Regions from separate parts of the Kribbella koreensis genome, predicted to be linked through region 1. Evidence: riboswitches for the same ligand, from Rfam matches in the RefSeq annotation. Region 1 holds a riboswitch; each other region holds the start of a gene.
What was found. A riboswitch is a leader RNA that binds a small molecule or an ion and turns the genes downstream of it on or off. The one in region 1 is predicted to bind cobalamin.
Positions count from the first base shown of each region.

Region 2: linked by a shared signal. The riboswitch ahead of ABD116_RS00710 (ribonucleoside-diphosphate reductase subunit alpha) and the one ahead of cobN (cobaltochelatase subunit CobN) in region 1 are both predicted to bind cobalamin.
Region 3: linked by a shared signal. The riboswitch ahead of ABD116_RS17985 (ABC transporter substrate-binding protein) and the one ahead of cobN (cobaltochelatase subunit CobN) in region 1 are both predicted to bind cobalamin.

Region 1 is NZ_BAAAHK010000017.1:174,919-181,306, forward strand. It holds gene ABD116_RS30320 (hypothetical protein) at 40-603, opposite strand; gene ABD116_RS30325 (maleylpyruvate isomerase N-terminal domain-containing protein) at 645-1,301, opposite strand; cobalamin riboswitch at 1,460-1,590, shown strand; gene cobN (cobaltochelatase subunit CobN) at 1,628-5,347, shown strand; gene surE (5'/3'-nucleotidase SurE) at 5,360-6,112, shown strand; gene ABD116_RS30340 (magnesium chelatase subunit D family protein) at 6,333-6,388, shown strand, end outside.
Region 2 is NZ_BAAAHK010000001.1:136,068-142,455, reverse strand. It holds gene ABD116_RS00720 (outer membrane protein assembly factor BamB family protein) at 1-228, opposite strand, end outside; gene ABD116_RS00715 (ribonucleotide-diphosphate reductase subunit beta) at 322-1,377, opposite strand; gene ABD116_RS00710 (ribonucleoside-diphosphate reductase subunit alpha) at 1,374-4,208, opposite strand; cobalamin riboswitch at 4,472-4,609, opposite strand; gene ABD116_RS00705 (serine hydrolase domain-containing protein) at 4,726-5,829, shown strand; gene ABD116_RS00700 (DinB family protein) at 5,969-6,388, opposite strand, start outside.
Region 3 is NZ_BAAAHK010000007.1:823,469-829,856, reverse strand. It holds gene ABD116_RS18000 (FMN-binding glutamate synthase family protein) at 1-509, shown strand, start outside; gene ABD116_RS17995 (thiamine pyrophosphate-dependent enzyme) at 523-2,247, shown strand; gene ABD116_RS17990 (hypothetical protein) at 2,272-3,252, shown strand; cobalamin riboswitch at 3,540-3,723, shown strand; gene ABD116_RS17985 (ABC transporter substrate-binding protein) at 3,746-4,762, shown strand; gene ABD116_RS17980 (FecCD family ABC transporter permease) at 4,759-5,832, shown strand; gene ABD116_RS17975 (FecCD family ABC transporter permease) at 5,888-6,388, shown strand, end outside.

The DNA.
Region 1 (6,388 bases):
GGGACAATCTTGTCCGGCATCGTGACCCGGAGCGACAAGCTAGCGGTCGCGACGACCGGTACGTACGCGAATTTTGGGACCGTGCTGTGATGCCTCCGCCTGAAGCGATTCCGGCCAAGGGAAATCGAGCGGGTCGGAGCTCGCCTGCCAGCGGTGGCTCAGTTCGCGGAGGGTCTCGGTGGTGCGGTCGAGGTCGACATCGGCGTACGGGCACGGATCGGCTCGGGTGACGCCCCACATCTCGCGGACCTCAGCGTACGGCGTGGGCTGGTCCTTCTCGACCGCCAGGTGAAAGACGCTCGAAAGCGCCTCGCTCATGCCGATGCTGTTCGGTGCTTTGAGAATGCGCGCGCTGCGGACCTTCGCGTCGTGACGCTTCTTGCCGGCCGTCTGCTCCATGCTGTCGAAGACCGCACCGGCTGCGATACAGCCGAAGATGCCGTCGGGCATGCGCAGCTCGCGTTCGGTGACCGCATGCGCGAGATCGTGCGGCACGCGGTGCTTGCGCGAGTACGAGAACAGAGTGAACTCCGCCCCGTCCGCACGCCGGATCAACGTAAGGCTCTCACCACCACGCGGGTCATGCAGAAAGGTCAGTCGCATGTCCTCAGAGTGGCCGTCCTGTCGGCATAGGCGCCACTGGTTTAACCAAGCACGAGGGGCAACTTCTTGGTGAGCTCACCGAGTTGCGTCTTCTCCAAGTCGGACGGCTCACGGCGCCCGGTGCTGATCAACAGCACGTCCTTGTCGGACCAGCTCGCAGGAAACCCAGCGCCGGCGATCTGCTCGATCATGTCCCGGCTCTCGGCGAGGCCTTCGATCGATGGTCCTGGCGCTTGCGGTAGGTGAGCGACCAGATCGAGGTGGTGCAGCGTCCACTCCAGCACGTACGCCGAGAGGTAGTCGCCCGCCGTCAGCACCATGTCCTGTGTGCTGACCAGCATCGCCGGATCAGCCAACTCAGCCGCCCGCCCGGCCGCCGCACCCACGTCATCGAGATGAAACTTGAGCAACCCCGGATCCCCGTACGCCGCCGCCAACCGAACGATCAACGCATCCAGCGGATCCTCACCAGCAGCCGCCGCCTCAGCCACCGCCCAGTAACTCACCGAGTCATGCGTCGCCTCGGCCTCGCTGGGCGTCACCAGCGTGATCAACACGTCCTGCGCATCAATCACCAGGTGACAAACCAGATCCCGCACCAACCACCCCGCACACCCCGACGCCTCGCCGAAGTCGGCATCACCCAGCCCAGCAACAGCCGCCCGCAACGCACCCCAAGACTCTGAGAACAGATCCACCCCAGCAAGCTAATGCGCCACCAGTCCACGCCGTACACAAGAACAGGCAGTAGCCCCCACACCGCCGACGTCCTGCGATCGATGCGCAGGCGTGGGTGGGAGTGTCGGGCGTGTGAGCGACGGTGGTGCAGGCGGAGCTCGACCGTGGGGGAGTAGTTGCCGACGCGGTCGACTAGAGTCGTGCTGTCATCGACGGCTGTGCAGGAACCCGGTGTGAGTCCGGGGCGGTCCCGCCACTGTGACCGGGGGTTTCCCGGGAGTCAGGAACTGCTGCTGTCGTACCTGCCACCTGGGGCGTGGACACCCCGAGGAAGGACCGGTCGCGCGTGCCCGCGAACCTTTTGCTGCTCTCCACTGCCGACACCGACCTGCTGGCCGCTTCGCAGGCCCAGGCCGGATGGAAGGTCGCCAACCCGGCGCGGGTCGAGCTCGATGATGTTGCCACCCTGCTTGACGGCGTCGAGGTCGTCGTGGTCCGCCTGCTGGGCGGTCGCCGCGCCTGGGAGGAGGGTCTCGACGCCGTCATCTCCTCGAACATCCCCACCGTCGTGCTCAGTGGAGAGGCAGCGCCCGACGCCGAGCTGATGTCGATGTCGACCGTCCCCGCCGGCGCGGTCACCGAGGCGCTCGCGTACCTCCGTGAGGGCGGCTCCGAGAACCTCCAGAACCTGGCGGGCTTCCTCCGAGACACGATCCTCCTCACCGGCGACGCATTCGACCCACCCAAGACCCTCCCGACGTACGGCATCCGCGCCGGCCGCACCTTCGCCAAGGACCACCGCCCAGTAGTCGGCATCGTCTACTACCGCGCCCACGAGATCTCCGGCAACACAGCCTTCGTCGACGCCCTCGCGACCGCGATCGAGCAGGCCGGCGCCCAGCCCCTTCCCCTGTACTGCGGAACGCTGCGCGGCCTGGACCCCACCCACGCGGACAACGCCGACCTCTTCGCCCTCCTCAAGCAATGCGATGTCCTCGTCACCACCCTCCTCGCGGCCGGCGGCACCGTTGCCTCCAACGCAACGGCCGGCGGCGACGACTCCTGGGACGCAGGCGCCCTCGCCTCCCTCGACATCCCGCTCCTCCAAGGCCTCGCCCTCACCTCGACCCGCGAGCAGTGGCTCGAGAGCGACGCCGCGATCAGCCCGCTCGACGCTGCCACCCAGGTCGCGATCCCCGAGTTCGACGGACGCCTGATCACCATCCCGTTCTCCTTCAAGGCGTACGACGCCGAGGGCATCGCCAGCTATGCCCCCGACGAGGAGCGCTGCGCCAGGCTTGCCGGCATCGCAGTCGCCCAGGCCAAGCTTCGGCACGTCGAGCCGAAGGACAAGAAGCTGGCGCTTGTACTGTCCTCATACCCGACCAAGCACGCCCGGATCGGCAACGCCGTCGGCCTCGACACCCCGGCCTCGGCGGTCGTCATCCTCGGCCAGCTCAAGGAGGCCGGCTACGACCTCGGCCCCGACCTCAATCTCGACGAGCTCCAGGGCGCGGACGGCGCCGACGGACTCATCCACCGGCTCATCGCGGCCGGCGGTCACGACGTCGACTGGCTCACCGACGAGCAGTTGTCCAGTGCGGTCGCGAAGATCCCGCTCTCGACGTACCAGCACTGGTTCGGCAAGACCCCCGAAACGTTGCAGCAAGCAATGATCGAGGCGTGGGGGGAGGCCCCGGGTTCCCTGTACGTCGACCAGTCCGGCCCCGAGCCCGCGATCGCCCTCGCGGCCCTCCAGTTCGGCAACGTCGTGCTGATGATCCAGCCGCCCCGCGGTTTCGGCGAGAACCCGGTCGCGATCTACCACGACCCCGACATGGCCCCGTCGCACCACTACTTGGCGGCCTATCGCTGGCTCGAAGCGCCAACCGAAGAAGGCGGTTTCGGCGCCCACGCGGTGGTCCACCTCGGCAAGCACGGCACGCTCGAATGGCTTCCTGGCAAGGGCATCGGTATGGCGGCCGACTGCGCGCCCGACGCCGTACTGGGCAACCTCCCGCTCGTCTACCCGTTCATCGTCAACGACCCCGGCGAGGGTACGCAGGCCAAGCGTCGCGGGCATGCCGTGATCGTCGACCACCTGGTACCACCGATGGCGCGCGCCGAGACGTACGGCGACATGGCCAAGCTGGAGTACCTGCTCGACGAGTACGCCACGGTGTCGGCCCTCGACCCCGACAAGGTCCCGACCCTGCGCGCGCAGATCTGGACGCTGATCCAGGCCGCTCAGCTGCACCACGATCTGCACACCTCGGAGAAGCCGGAGGACGAGGAGTTCGACGAGTTCGTCCTGCACCTCGACGGCTACCTCTGCGAGATCAAGGACGTCCAGATCCGCGACGGGCTGCACATCCTCGGCGGCGGGCCGGACGGCGAGGCACGGGTCAACCTCGTTCTCGCCGTACTGCGTGCGCAGCAGATGTGGGGTGGCGTCTCGGGCGCCGTACCGGGGTTGCGGGCTGCTCTCGGCCAGACCTTCGGCGTCGACGAGGCAGCGATGCTGGAGAACCCGGGCGTCGCCGTACCGGAGCTGGCGGACCTGGCGACGCTGGTGGATCTTCCTGCCGTGAGCGGTGCCGACGGTGTGGACCTGCTGGAGGCAGTTGCACGCAAGCTGGTTGTCGGCATGGAGACTCTGGCGTGGGATGCGGGCAAGGTGCCGGTCGTCATCGAGGAGGTACTCGGTCGCTCCTCGACTCAGGTCGAGAAGTCGCTGCAGTTCGCCGCGGACGAGGTCGTGCCGAGGTTGGCCCGCACCGGCGACGAGCTGACGAACGTACTCCGCGCGCTGGACGGCCGTTTCGTCGAAGCCGGCCCGTCGGGGTCGCCGACGCGCGGTCTGGTGAACGTCCTGCCGACCGGCCGCAACTTCTACGCCGTCGACCCCAAGGCGATCCCGAGCCGCAACGCCTGGGACGTCGGCGTCGCGCTGGCCGATTCGTTGCTCGCGAGGCACAAGGCCGAGACGGGGGAGTGGCCGCGATCGGTCGGGCTGACCGTCTGGGGCACGTCCGCGATGCGCACCCAGGGTGACGACCTGGCCGAGGTGCTGTGGCTGCTCGGGTGTCGCCCGGTCTGGGATGAGGCCTCGCGCCGGGTCACCGGCTTCGAGGTCGTCTCGCTGGAGGAGCTCGGCCGCCCGCGCGTCGACGTGACGATCCGGATCTCGGGCTTCTTCCGGGACGCGTTCCCGCATGTCGTCTCACTGCTCGACGAGGCCGTCCGCACCGTGGCGGCGCTCGATGAGGATGCCGAGAGCAACTACCTCAGAGCGCACGTCGACGCTGATGTAGCCGCGGGCAATGACATGAGGTCGTCGACGGCGCGCGTCTTCGGATCCAAGCCGGGCTCGTACGGTGCCGGCTTGCTGCCGCTCGTCGATGCGCGCAACTGGCGTACCGACGCCGAGCTGGCCGAGGTCTACGCGGTCTGGGGTGGGTACGCGTACGGCAAGGATCTCGACGGTGCGGAGGCCCGGCCGTCGATGGAGCGTGCCTATGCGCGGATCCAGGTCGCGGCCAAGAACGCGGACACCCGTGAGCACGACATCATGGATTCGGACGACTACTTCCAGTACCACGGTGGCATGGTCGCGATGGTGCGCCACCTGACCGGGTCGAACCCGAAGGCGTACATCGGCGACTCCGCGGTACCGGCCCAGGTGAAGACCCGGACGCTGGAGGAGGAGACCAAGCGCGTCTTCCGGGCGCGGGTGGTGAACCCGCGCTGGATGGCGGCGATGCAGCGGCACGGGTACAAGGGCGCCTTCGAGATGGCGGCGACGGTGGACTACCTGTTCGGGTACGACGCCACCGCCGGTGTGGTGGACGACTGGATGTACGAGACGCTCACCACGGAGTACGTCGCGAACCCGGAGATCGCCGAGTTCTTCCGCAAGTCCAACCCCTGGGCGCGGCACGGGATCGCGGAGCGGTTGCTCGAGGCGGCTCAGCGCGGGCTGTGGTCCGAGCCGAGCGAGGAAGCACTGGAAACGCTGCGCACGGCGGTTCTTGAGACAGAAGGTGACATCGAGGATCGCGGCTGATTGGGTGGTCGCATGCCCGAACAGCTGAGAGTCCTGGTCACCAACGATGACGGCTATGAGTCCCTGGGCATCCAGGCGCTCGCTGCGGCCATGGAGGGCCTGGGCCACGCGGTCCAGGTGGTGGCGCCGTGGGACGACCAGAGCGGCGTCGGGAGTTCGCGGGCCGGGATGATCGGCAAGGCGATCTCGTCGAAGGTCGGTGAGAACGGGTTCATCGGGATCGACGGGACGCCGGCCCTGGCAGTGACGCTGGCTCGGCTCGGCGCCTTCGGACCGTCGCCGGACGTGGTCGTGTCCGGGATCAACAACGGGCACAATATCGGGCCGATCCTGCACTCCGGGACGGTCGCGGCCGCGCTGACCGCCTCCAGTCAGGGGTTGTCGGGGCTCGCGATCAGCATCGACTCGGAGCAACCGTCGTACGTCGAAACGGCGGCGGCCGTGGCTGCGGAAGCGCTCTCCTGGTTGCTGGAGCAGCCGCAGGGGACGGTCATCAACGTCAACGTTCCCGACGTACCGATCGCGGAGCTCAAGGGTGCTCGCTGGGCGCGCCTGGTCCCGTACGAGCGCTCCCGGCTGGTGCTCGAGAAGGCGCCGACGGGTGAGCCGATCGTCGGTCTGGTGCTGCGTGAGCCCCCGACGGAGACCGACACCGACGAGGCGCTCCTGCTCGCCGGCTACATCACCGTCACGCCCATCACCGGGGTCGGCGAGCTCCCCGGCGACTCCGCCGCGACCTATCTCACGGCGGCCTTCGCTCAGTAGCGCTCCGGCCGGTGTGGAATGATCGCCGGGACGGTTGTGGAGGAACACCGGTGACGGCCCTGTCGGGCTGAATTCCGGGGCGGTCCCGCCACTGTGACCGGGCTGCTGCCCGGAAGCCAGAACATCTGCCACCGTCCGTCAGGGAGCGCTCTCCGCGTGCCCCGGCGTACCAGTGCCAAGGCGGGCGTGGACACCCGCAGGACGAAGGGACCTCTCGCCCATGCGCTCAGCTCCGACCGGACCGACCCGATCGAACGGCGGCCATCGGCTGACTGC
Region 2 (6,388 bases), on a different contig from region 1:
CGGCGGGACGCGGACCACGAGGATTCCGGCCGCGACGACGGCTACGGCGGCAACCACCGCGGCAGTTCGCAGTACCGGCCTGGACCGCCAGGTGGCAACGATCAGCGCGACGGCAGCGATCGCCAGGGTGGCGATCCAGGCGGACCAACCCCAGTCGAGGACGATCGTCAGGGCCGCGGCGGCTACGGCCACCGCGAGAACGACGAGTGCCGCGGTTCGCTTGGGCATTTTGGTCCTCACTGGGCGATGTGTGGGACCGCAAGCATGCCAAACCGGGAGGTCCGGGGAACCACGGGAGGCGGTTCCCCGGACGCTCGAGGCTCAGTCCCAGCTCAGGCCGCCGCCCGATTGGTACTCGATGACTCGGGATTCGAAGAAGTTCTTCTCCTTCTTCAGGTCCATCATTTCCGACATCCAGCCGAACGGGTTGCGGGTCTCGCCGAAGATCGGGGCGATGCCGATCTGTTCGGCGCGACGGTCGGTGACGAAGTGCATGTACTGCTCGCACAGGTCCGCGGTGAGGCCGAGCATGCCGTTGGGCATGGTGGCACGGCCGTACGCGACCTCGAGCTCACATGCCTCGGTCAGCATCTGACGGACCTCGGCCTGGAACTGCGGGGTCCACAGGTGCGGGTTCTCCTGCTTGATCTGGTTGATGCAGTCGATGCCGAAGTTCAGGTGGATCGACTCGTCGCGCAGGATGTACTGGTACTGCTCGGCGATGCCGACCATCTTGTTGCGCCGGCCGAGCGACAGGATCTGCGCGAACCCGGTGTAGAACCACATGCCCTCGAAGACCACGTAGAACGCGATCAGGTCGCGCAGGAAGTCCGTGTCCGATTCCGGCGTACCGGTCTTGAAGTCGGGGTCCTCCAAGTGCTGTGTGTACTTGAGCGCCCACGCGTCCTTGTCGGAGATCGACGGCACCTCGCGGTACATGTTGAACAGCTCGCCCTCGTCCAGCCCGAGCGACGTGCAGATGTACTGGAAGGTGTGCGTGTGCACGGCCTCCTCGAACGCCTGGCGCAGCAGGTACTGCCGGCACTCGGGGTTGGTCAGCTGGCGGTAGACCGCGAGCACGATGTTGTTCGCGACCAGCGACTCCGCGGTGGCGAAGAAGCCGAGGTTGCGCTTCAGCATCAGCCGCTCGTCCTCGGTCAACCCGTCCTTCGACTTCCACAGCGCGATGTCGGCCTGCATCGAGACCTCGGTCGGCATCCAGTGGTTGTTGCACCCGGCAAGGTACTTGTCCCAGGCCCATTGGTACTTGAGTGGCAGCAATTGGTTGACGTCCGCCCGGGCGTTGATCATCGCCTTGTCGGTGACGTCGATCCGGGCCGCTCCGAGGGTGATCTCACCCAATCCTGTGGTCGTCACTGGCAGGCCTCGCAGTCAGGGTCTTCGATTGAGCAAACGGCACCTGTGGGTTCAGGCAGCGCGACTGGTACTGCGTTGAGCCGGCCGTCCGTGCCTTGCAGCGTGGACTTCTCGACGTGCGTGGCCGACTGGGAGCGCAGGTAGTACGTGGTCTTGAGCCCGTACCGCCAGGCCGACCGGTACAGCTCGTCGAGCGCCTTGCCCGACGGCGCCGTCATGTAGAGGTTGAGCGACTGTGCCTGGTCGAGCCACTTCTGCCGGCGCGACGCGGCCTTGACCAGCCACAGCGGGTCCATCTCGAACGCGGTCGCGTACAGCTCCTGCAGGTCGGCCGGGACCCGGTCGATCTGGGACAGGATGCCGTCGTGGTACTTGAGGTCGGAGACCATCACCTGGTCCCACAGCCCGCGCGCCTTGAGGTCGGCGACCAGGTACGGGTTGGCGACGGTGAACTCGCCGGACATGTTCGACTTCACGAACAGGTTGCGGTAGATCGGCTCGATCGACTGGCTGACCCCGCAGATGTTGGAGATCGTCGCGGTCGGCGCGATCGCCAGCACGTTGGAGTTGCGCATGCCTTCGCGGAGTACCTTGCCGCGCAGCGCGTCCCAGTCGAGCTGCTTGCTCGTGTCGACGGTCAGATCGCCGTTGCGCGCCTGGCGCAGCAGCTCGAGCGAGTCGATCGGCAGGATGCCCTGGCTCCACAGCGAGCCTTCGTACGTCTGGTACCGGCCGCGCTCGGCGGCCAGATCGCTGGACGCCTCGATCGCGTGGTAGCTGATCTGCTCCATCGAGCTGTCGGCGAACGCGACGGCGGCGTCGGAGCTGTACGGGATGCGCAGTGCGAAGAGCGCGTCGGCGAAGCCCATCAGGCCGAGGCCGACCGGGCGGTGGCGCTGGTTCGCTCGCTCCGACTCGGGTGTGGTGTAGAAGTTCACGTCGATCACGTTGTCGAGCATCCGGACGGCCGTCTTGACGGTGCGCTTCAGAAGCTCGGCGTCGAGACCGGTGTCCGTCAGGTGGGCGACCAGGTTGACCGATCCCAGGTTGCAGACCGCGGTCTCGTCGACGGTGGTGTTCAGGGTGATCTCGGTGCACAGGTTCGACGAGTGCACCACACCGTCGTGCTGCTGCGGCGAGCGCAGGTTGCACGCGTCCTTGAAGGTGATCCACGGGTGACCGGTCTCGAACAGCACGGTCAGCATCCGGCGCCACAGGTCGACGGCCTTGACCCGGCGGAACACCCGGATCTCGCCCTGGTCGGCCTTGTGCTCGTAGTTCTCGTAGGCCGTCTTGAACGCGGCGCCGTAAAGGTCGTGCAGATCCGGCACCTCGTCGGGCGAGAACAGCGTCCAGTCGCCACCGGACTCGACCCGCTGCAGGAACAGGTCGGGCACCCAGTTGGCCGTGTTCATGTCGTGCGTGCGGCGACGTTCGTCACCGGTGTTCTTGCGCAGGTCGAGGAACTCCTCGATGTCCATGTGCCAGGTCTCGAGGTACGCGCAGACCGCGCCCTTGCGCTTGCCACCCTGGTTGACCGCGACGGCGGTGTCGTTGGCGATCTTCAGGAACGGCACGACGCCCTGCGACTCGCCGTTGGTGCCGCGGATCTTGGCGCCGATCCCGCGCACCGGGGTCCAGTCGTTGCCCAGACCACCCGAGTACTTCGCCAGCAGCGCGTTGTTGCGGATGCCGGCGAAGATGCCGGACAGGTCGTCGTCGACCGTGGTGAGGAAGCAGCTCGACAGCTGCGGGCGGGTCGTACCGGAGTTGAACAGGGTCGGCGTGCTCGACATGAACCGCATCGAGCTGAGCAGCTCGTAGAACTCGATCGCGCGGTCCTCGCGGTGCTCCTCCTTCAGCGAGATGCCCATCGCTACTCGCAGGAAGAACGCTTGCGGCAGCTCGAACCTTGTTTTGTCGATGTGCAGCAGGTACCGGTCGTACAGGGTCTGCAGGCCGAGGAAGGCGAAGTTGAGGTCGCGCTCGGGCTTGATCGCGGCAGCCAGCTTGGCCAGGTCGAACGTGGCCAGCTCGGGGTCGAGTAGGCCCGCGTCGATACCGGTCTGGATGTACTGAGGGAAGTAGTCGACGTACGCCGTGGCCATGTCGGCCTGGCTCGCCTGCCGCGCTTCACCGTGCACCCGGCCGAGCGTCTCGCGACGGATCTGGTCGAGCAGGAGGCGTGCAGCGGCGTAGCTGTACTCCGGTTCCGTCTCGACGTACCCGCGAGCCGCCATCACCAGGGCGAGCTCGACCTCATGCTGCGCGATGCCGTCGTAGCAGGAGCCGAGCGTCTCGTCGAGGATCAGCTCGGCATCCACGGCGTCGAGGCCCGCCGCTGCCTCGGCGACGATGACGCGGAGCCGGTCGACGTCCAGGGGAGTGGTGCTGCCGTCGGCGGCGCGGACGTTGATCACGGGCCGGGCGGGTGTGTTGTTCGTGCTGTCGCTGGTGCTCAGCTCGGCCGCGTTCTCCGGCGTACGGGCTTTGGCGCGCTCTTCGCGGTACAGGACATAGGCGCGCGCGACCTGGTGCTCGCCGGCCCGCATCAGCGCCAGCTCGACCTGGTCCTGGATGTCCTCGACCTGCACGCTGTGCCGGCCGCGGCCGGTCAGCGCGTCGACCACCTTGGCGGTGAGGTCGGCGATCAGGTCGCGGACGCGGTGGCTGGCGCCGGCCTCGCTGCCCTCGACGGCGAGGAACGCCTTGCTGAGGGCGACCGAGATCTTGGTCGGGTCGAAGGCGGTGCTGTTGCCGTCCCGGCGGACGACGGTGAGCTGGTTCGGGGGTGCGGCCTGGGCCGCCTTGCCCGCAGAAACGATGGTCACAAGCGCTCTCTCCACGCGAGTCTCTTGACGACCGGGACCCCGGGGAAGCGCACGACGAGTTCCCGCACCAGAGCCGCGCAGCCCGCTCTACCCGGCGCCACCCGCGGCGCGGCGCCATCGCACCGACCCACTGTGCTGCGCCGACCGGCCGGTGGTGCACCGAGTTGCTGGGACTTCCTCGCCGGTGCGGTACACCGGCGTTGCACGACCTGTCGCTTGCTCGCCCTGCGACCCGCCCTCGAGGTCTCGGACAGCGCGTGCCGGCGGCACGCGCACCGGTCGCAGGTATTCGGGCTCACGGGACTGCTTCATCCGCTTACCGCTGCGGGGCAGCCCCGGATTTCCACCGGATTCCCCTGTCGACCAGTGATGTGACCTTAACCCGCTGAACCCCACATCTAGTGTCTCGACGCGCCGCGTGTCGCACATCTTGTGTGAAAAACGCATCTCGGGTGCGATGTCAAGTTTGGCGCAGCGGCTCCGACCCGGTACCGGGAGTCGTCAACGAGGAGCTGGTATGAACGAGTTATTGCAGGAGCAGGTTGTGGACGCGATCGAGGGTCTGGTGGCGTCGGGTGCGGAGAACGGCGTGCAGGCCGCTGTCTATCGCCGGGGCGAGTTGATCGTGGATGCCGTGGCGGGGATGGCCGCTCCCGGTCGGCCGGTTGCGTCGGACACGCTGTTCTATGCCGCGTCGACGGTGAAGGGGGTGACGTCGACCGTCGTCCATGTGCTGGTGGAGGAGGGGGTGTTGTCGTACGACACATTGGTGGCTTCGGTGTGGCCGGAGTTCGGGGCTCATGGCAAGGAGGGGACGACGATCCGGCATGTGCTGACGCACTCGGCCGGCGTACCGGCGGTGCCTGCGGATCTGACGTTGTCGCGGTTCTGCGATTGGGAGGCGATGTGTTCGGTGATCGCTTCGCTGGAGCCATGGTGGGTGCCGGGGTCGCGGGTCGGGTATCACGCGGTCACCTTCGGGTTCATCCTCGGCGAGGTCGTCCGCCGGGTTTGCGGCGAGCCGATCTCCTCGGTGCTGTCTGCTGGGATCGGTGCCCGGCTGGGGATCGCGGGGGAGTTGTACTTCGGTGTACCGGCCTCGGAGCTCGATCGTGTTGCCCACTTCGAGGACGACCCGGCCGGCGCGGCCATGTTCGCTTCGTTGCCGCCGGACTTTCCGCTCTTCAAGTCGGGCCCACGATCGCTGTTCCCCAATGCGGCTCTGGCCAACAACACCGCCGTGACGATGGCCGACATCCCGGCCTGGGGGACCGTCACCGCTCGAGGTATGGCTCGCATGTACGCCGCGCTGATGTCCGAAGTCGACGGCGTACGTCTGCTGTCGCCTTCCCGTCTGCAGGAGATCTCAGCCCTCTCCACCACCGGCCTGGACGAGATGACCGGCGGCCCGGCGCAGTACGGCCTCGGCTACACGATCGGCCAGCTCGGCATGCGCCCTGCTCCACCGACCGTCTTCGGCATGGTCGGCATCGGTGGCTCTGCCGCCTACGCGGACACCGCCACCGGGATCTCGGTAGCCGTCACCAAGAACCGCTTCAACCCCACCGAAATCAACGCCTTCGACCAGGTCTGGGACCTCGCCACCAAACTGCTCTCCTGACAGCCGACCCTCTGGCCGCCCGAGGGTTTGGGAGCGGATCGGGTGGGCGGTGTGACGGTTGGCCTGGTCGCCGAGGCGCGCTCCTGAGCGGTGGATGGAGCGGCCTCCGCCTCGACGACCAGGGATCGGGGGTGTGCGGTCAGGCCGCCAGGGCGTGGAGGTCTTGGAGGGTCATGATCTCGGAGCCGTGGTGGATCAGCTCGCGGTTGAGGCGGAGGACCACGTGGCCGAAGGGCTCGGCGGCGTCCAGTTCGGTGGCTTGGCTGAGGCCTACGGTCATGGCTTGGTCCTCGTCGAGGTTGGCGATGGAGTCTCGCCAGGCTTCGACCCAGTGGGTGAGCCAGGCGACGGCGTCCTGGGCGTTGCCGTGGAGGGTGATGTCGGCGCGGCCTTGTCGGCTCGCGCCGAAGGTCCACTCCCACCGCTCGAAGAACGTCTCGGTCAGGTGTGCGATCAGCCAGGCGATCGTCCGTGGTCCGCGATGGTCCGGCTCGTCCGGCCATTGCGCGACCCACTCACCCGACCCGAGCGACCTGAACCGCCCCGCGTACTGCCGGCG
Region 3 (6,388 bases), on a different contig from region 1:
TGCTGACCGTGCACAACGCGCTGACCGGCGTCGGGCTGCGGGACCGGGTGAAGATCGGCGCCAGCGGCAAGGTCGCCACCGGGGTCGACGTCGTGAAGCGGATCCTGCAGGGCGCCGACTACACCAACGCGGCCCGCGCGATGATGATGGCGACCGGCTGCATCCAGGCCCAGACCTGCCACACCAACACCTGCCCGGTCGGCGTCGCGACCCAGGACCCTCGCCGGATGCGTGCACTCGACGTCGCCGACAAGACCCACCGGGTGGCGAACTACCAGCGCGAGACGGTCGAGTCGGCGATGCAGGTGATCGCGTCGATGGGGCTGGAAGGGCCGGAACAGCTGGAGCCGCGGATGCTGCTCCGGCGGGTCGACCACGCCCGTACCGAGAGCTATGCCGACCTGTTCGAGCACCTCGCGCCGGGGCAGCTGCTGGGCGGCATTCATGACGTGTCGAAGGCTTGGGCCCGCGATTGGGTACAGGCGGATCCGGACGTATTCAGACCCTAGGGAGCTGGCTGCAGTGAGCACTGTCGCGGAGTTGCTGGTTGAGTCGCTGGCCTCGCATGGCGTGACCTCGGTGTGGGGCGTGGTCGGCGACGCCCTCAACCCGGTCACCGATGCGATCCGGCGCGAGGACCGGGTCGACTGGATCGGCGTACGGCATGAGGAGGCGGGTGCCTTCGCTGCTGGGGCGCAGGCGTCGCTCACCGGTCGTCTGGGTGTGTGTATGGGCACGGTCGGGCCGGGGGCGATCCATCTGCTCAACGGCCTGTACGACGCGGCCAAGTCGCGGGTGCCGGTGCTGGCGATCTGTGGGCAGGTGCCGCGGGAGGAGATCGGCAGTGACTTCTTCCAGGAGGTCAACAACGACGTGCTGTTCGCGGATGTCGCCGTCTTCACTGCGACGGTGTCCACTGCCGAGCAGGCGCCGGGGCTGATCGAGCAGGCGGTCAATGCGGCGCTCGCGGAGCGCGGTGTCGCCGTACTGTCGATCCCTGGTGACGTTGGCGGTCTAGAGGTGCCGCACGGTACGCCGGTGCCGCAGTTCCTCGAGCCTGCGTCGCACACCGTGCCTGATGCGGCTGAGCTGTCGAAGGTGGCGGCAGTACTGAACGCTGCGGACAACGTGACGCTGCTGGTCGGTGCTGGAGCGCGGGAGGCGCTGGCTGAAGTGCAGCAGCTCGCGGAGCTGTTGGCAGCGCCCGCTGTGCTCACGCTGAAGGCCAAGGAGCGGTTCGAGGAGAATCTGCCGCAGGAGGTCGGGCAGTCGGGGCTGCTGGGCAATCACGCGAGCAAGGTGGCGTTTGACGGGTGTGACGTGCTGTTCCTGGTGGGGACCGACTTCCCCTACCGGGAGTTCCTGCCGTCGGGGAAGACCGTCGTGCAGCTGGATGTGCGGGGTGGGCACATCGGGCGGCGGGTACTGGTCGACCACGGGCTGGTTGGGCATGCACAGCCGACGCTTGCGCAGTTGCTGCCTTTGCTTGAGCAGAAGACGTCTACTGCGCATCTGGAGAAGGCGCGGAAGTCGTACGCGGCTTGGCGGGAGCGGCAGGTGCAGTTCACGGATCCTGGGTTCGACCGGAAGCCCAAGGGGTTGCTGCGGCGCAAGGTGGACAACCCGGAGGCTCGTATCCGTCCGGAGTTGCTGGCGGCGGCCGTGGATCGGCATGCGGCTGATGATGCGCTGTTCACGAGCGACACGGGGATGTCGACGGTCTGGCTGGCGCGGTACGTGCGGATGCGTGGGGATCGGCGGCTGATCGGGTCGTACAACCTGGGGTCGATGGCCAATGCGATGCCGCATGCGCTCGGATTGTCAGCGGTGGATCGGTCGCGGCAGGTGGTGGCGTTCTGCGGTGACGGCGGGTTGTCGATGCTGTTGGGGGACCTGATCACGGCGGTGGCGTACGAGTTGCCGGTCAAGTTGGTCGTGTTCAACAACGGGCGGCTCGGGATGGTGAAGCTGGAGATGGAGCAGGTCGGGCTGCCGGAGTACGGGACCAAGTTGGCGAATCCGGATTTCGCCGAGGTGGCGAGGGCGATCGGGCTGACCGGGATTCGGGTCGAGCGGCCTGGTGACGTGGACTCGGCGGTCTCGCAGGCGCTGGGTACTACGGGGCCGGTGCTGATCGACGTACTGACGAATCCGGACGAGATCGCGATCCCGCCGGCGCCGACGGTGCATCAGGGGTGGGGGTTCGCGATCGCCAAGACGAAGGAGTTCATCGAGAGCCATGAGTAGGGCTTGCGGTTAGGCTCTGTGACCATGCGTACTCGGTTGGTGGTCGCTCTGCTCGGCAGTACTGCGTTGCTGGCCGGGTGCGGCGGTCCTGGAGGCGAGACGGCGCCTAGTGTGCCGCCGCTGGTGTCGGTCAGCACTACGCCCACCGAGACGCCTACCCCGACCTCTACGCCGTCGGAGACGCCTAGTACGCCGCCTACCTCCAAGGTGGCCGACACCTTGTGCGTGCGGATGAACCAGACGCTCGTGCAGACGACGCTGGGTGTGCCGGTGGTGCGGATCCAGCCGAAGCCGGTGCTGCCGGAGCTGGGCTTCCCGACGTACGACCAGTGCGAGCTCGGGTTGAGTAGCAACTCGTCCGGGCCGGTACTACGAGTTGGCACGTCCGCCTTCTTTGCAACGGCCGCGGATCTGGCGGCGGTTCGCAAGGCCTACGACGCGACCAAGGGCGAGCCGGCCAAGTCGCTGACCGTCGGGCAGGGCGGATTCGGCACCAGCCGCTTCGTCGTGTTCCTGGCCGACGGCAAGCTGCGCAAGATCAGTGGGCCGCCGGCGACGCTGGCGAAGTACGTAGTACTGGCCCAGGACGCGGCCCAACAGACCGGGGGGCTGCCGGAGCCTGCGCCTTACATCACCCGGCCGGAGTGCGAGCGCGGCACGTCAGCCGCCACGAAGGTGATGGGGATCGAAGCCTCGGTCCGCCGCGACGGCGAGACCGACGCCGGCGACATCGTCTGCGCCTGGCTCACCAAGACCCGCGTCCTCTACTCCACCGTCCGCCGGGTCAAGGACGCCGAAGCCATCACCGCCCCGATCAGCAAGGCCGCGACCTCCTTCCCCATGCCCCTCGGCGACGAAGCCTACGTAGACACCGTCACCGGCCGCTCCATCATCCGAGTAGGCACCGACAAGATCGTCGACCTGGTCCCCCTCCCCGCGGGCACCACCGACAAAGACGACATGGCCAGCTTCGTCCTGACCATGTCCGGCCTCTACACCCGCTGACCCCACCGACCTCTACCCCCGCTGACCCCGCCGACCGTCGCCGCCGCCCACCGTCATCTCGGGGGTTAACCCTTCAGTTGCTGGGTTGCCCCCCGAGAATCCCGCTGGGCAACCCCACATCTCAGGGGTTAACCCCTGAGATGTTTCGGGCTGGGGGCTGGGGCTGGGGCTGGGGATCCTGCCGACTTGTCGTACTTCTCGCGGAGGGGTGCCCGCCCTCCGTTGGTGCTTGAACCAGTTCATCGTCCTGTTCCCGGGGCGGTTTCTGCGACTGGGTTGCAGGTGGGTTACGGTTGCGGGGTCGTGGTGTTCGGGAAATCGGTGTGATGCCGATGCGGCCCTCGCCACTGTGATCGGGATGTTCTGGGGTTGTTCTGTTGTGGAGACCACTGGCCGAGGTTGGCTGGGAAGGTCAGACCCTGGAGCGCGGTTCCCGTCAGCCAGGAGACCGGCCACGGCGTGTCACACCGTCCACGAGGTGCTGGAGGCGCGCGTGAAAACGCTGGTTGCTGCTGTCGTCGTACTGTCCCTGGCCACCGGGTGCGGAGGTGCCGCCACAGCGGGGCCGGCCGCCGGTGCCGTCACCGTCAAGAACTGCGGGATCGACGTGACCGTCGCCGGGCCGCCTGAGCGGGTGTTCGCGGCGTACCAGCCGGCGATCGAGATGGCGCACGCGCTGGGGATCTCGGACCGGCTGGTCGGGACGGCGTACCTGGACGCGGACGTGCTGCCGCCGTACGCCGCGGCGCAGCAGGACGCGAAGTACTACAAGAACCTGCCGAGTCGCGAGGAACTGCTCAGCCAGAACCCCGACTTCGTGCTCTCCGGCTTCAACGACGTGTTCGGTGGCGGCGGCAGCGACGAGAGCTTCGGCAGCCGCAAGAGCCTGTCGGACCTCGGTGTGCGGACCTGGATCTTCAGCCCGCTCTGCCCTACCGCGGACGGCAAGGGCGACGAGGCGATCGACCCATCGACCGTCTCGATGGACAACGTGTACGCCGATCTGCGCGATCTCGGCAGGCTGTTCGACGTCTCCGACCGCGCCGAGCAGGTGATCGCCGACCAGCAGAAGCGGATCGCGGCTGTTGAGGCGAAGGTCAAGGGTGCGGACCGGCCGACCGTGGCGATCCTGCGCCCGGGGCTGGAGGGTGGCGGGCTGACGGTGTCGGGTGGGCCGGACTTCGGGTCGGTGCTGATCAAGCAGGCCGGTGGGGTGAACGCCTTCGCCGACCTGACGTCGAAGCGGAACGTGAAGGTCAGCGTCGAGGAGTTCATCAAGCGCGACCCCGACTATGTGCTGATCAGCGGGTGCTGCGACGCGTCGCTGACAGAGGCGCAGGTCCAGCCGGATGTGCAGAAGATCTTGGGCAATCCGGCGTACGCGAATCTGAAGTCGGTGAAGAACAAGCACGTGTACCCGTGGTTGTTCGCGCACCACTCGGCCGGCGTACGCGGCGCCAATTCCACCGAACTGATCGCGAAGCTGATCCACCCCGACCTGGTCAAGTGAAGAACCTGGTCGCGGTCGAGGGCCCGGACGCGGTGAAGGGCTCTGGTCTCCGTGATGGGTTTGGCCGGGTAAGGGGCGGCGGGTTGCGGGCGGGCGGGCTCGCCGTCGCCTGTGTCGTGCTGCTGGGGGCCGTGTTGCTGTCGTTGGTGGCCGGCAATCAGTGGTTCGGTCCGCATGACGTCTTCGTCGCGGCGGCCGACTTCACCGGATCGGACACGGACCGAGTGATCCGGTACCTGCGCTTCCCCCGTACTGCGGTAGGCCTGCTGGCCGGTGCTGCCCTCGGGCTGGCCGGCGCCGTCATGCAGGGGATCACGCGCAACCCGCTGGCCGATCCGGGCATCCTCGGTGTGAACGCGGGCGCCGCGCTGGCCGTGGTCGCTGCGATCGGCCTGCTGGGGGTCCAGTCGCTCACTGGCTACGTGTGGTTTGCGATGGGTGGGGCGTTGGTTGCGACCGTCGTGGTCTATCTCGTCGGGTCGGTCGGTCGAGGGGGCGCGACGCCGGTCAAGCTAGCGCTGGCCGGGGCGGCGCTCTCCGCTCTGCTTGGGTCGGTGACGTCGGCCATCACTCTGCTCGACCTCTCGACTTTGAACGAATTCCGCTTCTGGGTCGTCGGATCGTTGACCTTGGCAACCAGCGCGATCGTTGCGCAGGCGCTGCCTTTCATTGCCGTGGGGATCGCCTTGGCGTTGGCTCTTGGTCGATCACTCAACCAGCTGGCGTTGGGTGACGACCTGGCTGCGACCCTCGGTACCAGGATCTGGGTGGTTCGTCTGTTGGCGGCACTCGCGGTCATGCTGCTCGCCGGTACTGCGACCGCGATGGCCGGCCCGATCGCCTTCGTCGGGTTGGCTGTGCCGCACGTCGCAAGGGCCCTGGTCGGCGCCGACTACCGCTGGATCCTGCCGTACTCCCTCGTCCTAGCGCCGACCGTCCTCCTACTCGCCGACGTCACCGGCCGACTCGTCGCACGTCCTGACGAGTTGCAGGTCGGCATCATCACCGCCCTGATTGGCGCCCCGCTCTTCATCGCCCTGGTCCGCCGCCGCAAACTGGCCGAGCTGTGAAGGCGAACGCCGTGGAGCTGCGCCCGGTGGAGCCGTGCGCCGTCAGGGCGACGCTGTGAGGGCGGTCCGGCTCGGTCCGTTCTCGACCCGGGTCGACGTCGCCAGCATCCTGGTCTCGACGGTCGCATGGGCGCTCGCTTTGGCGACCGCCGCCGTCTCGCTGACGATGGGCGACTATGAGATTCCGTTGTCGGAGGTGCTCAATACGCTGGCGGGTAACGGTTCTTTGATCATGACGGATGTGGTGGTCAACAACCGGTTGCCCCGGGTGCTGGTCGGGATGGGGGTCGGTGCCGCGTTCGCGATCTCGGGGGCCATCTTCCAGCGGTTGGCGCGCAATCCGTTGGTCAGTCCGGATCTGATCGGGATCAACGCGGGAGCGGCGCTGGCCGCGGTACTGATGATCACGATCTTCGGTACGGCGATCGGCTGGCTCCCGGTCGGCGCGCTCGCGGGCTCGTTGCTAACAGCAACGGCTATCTATCTTCTCGCTTATAAACAAGGGATTGCCGGGTATCGCCTGGTGCTGGTCGGGATCGGTGTCACCGCGATCGTC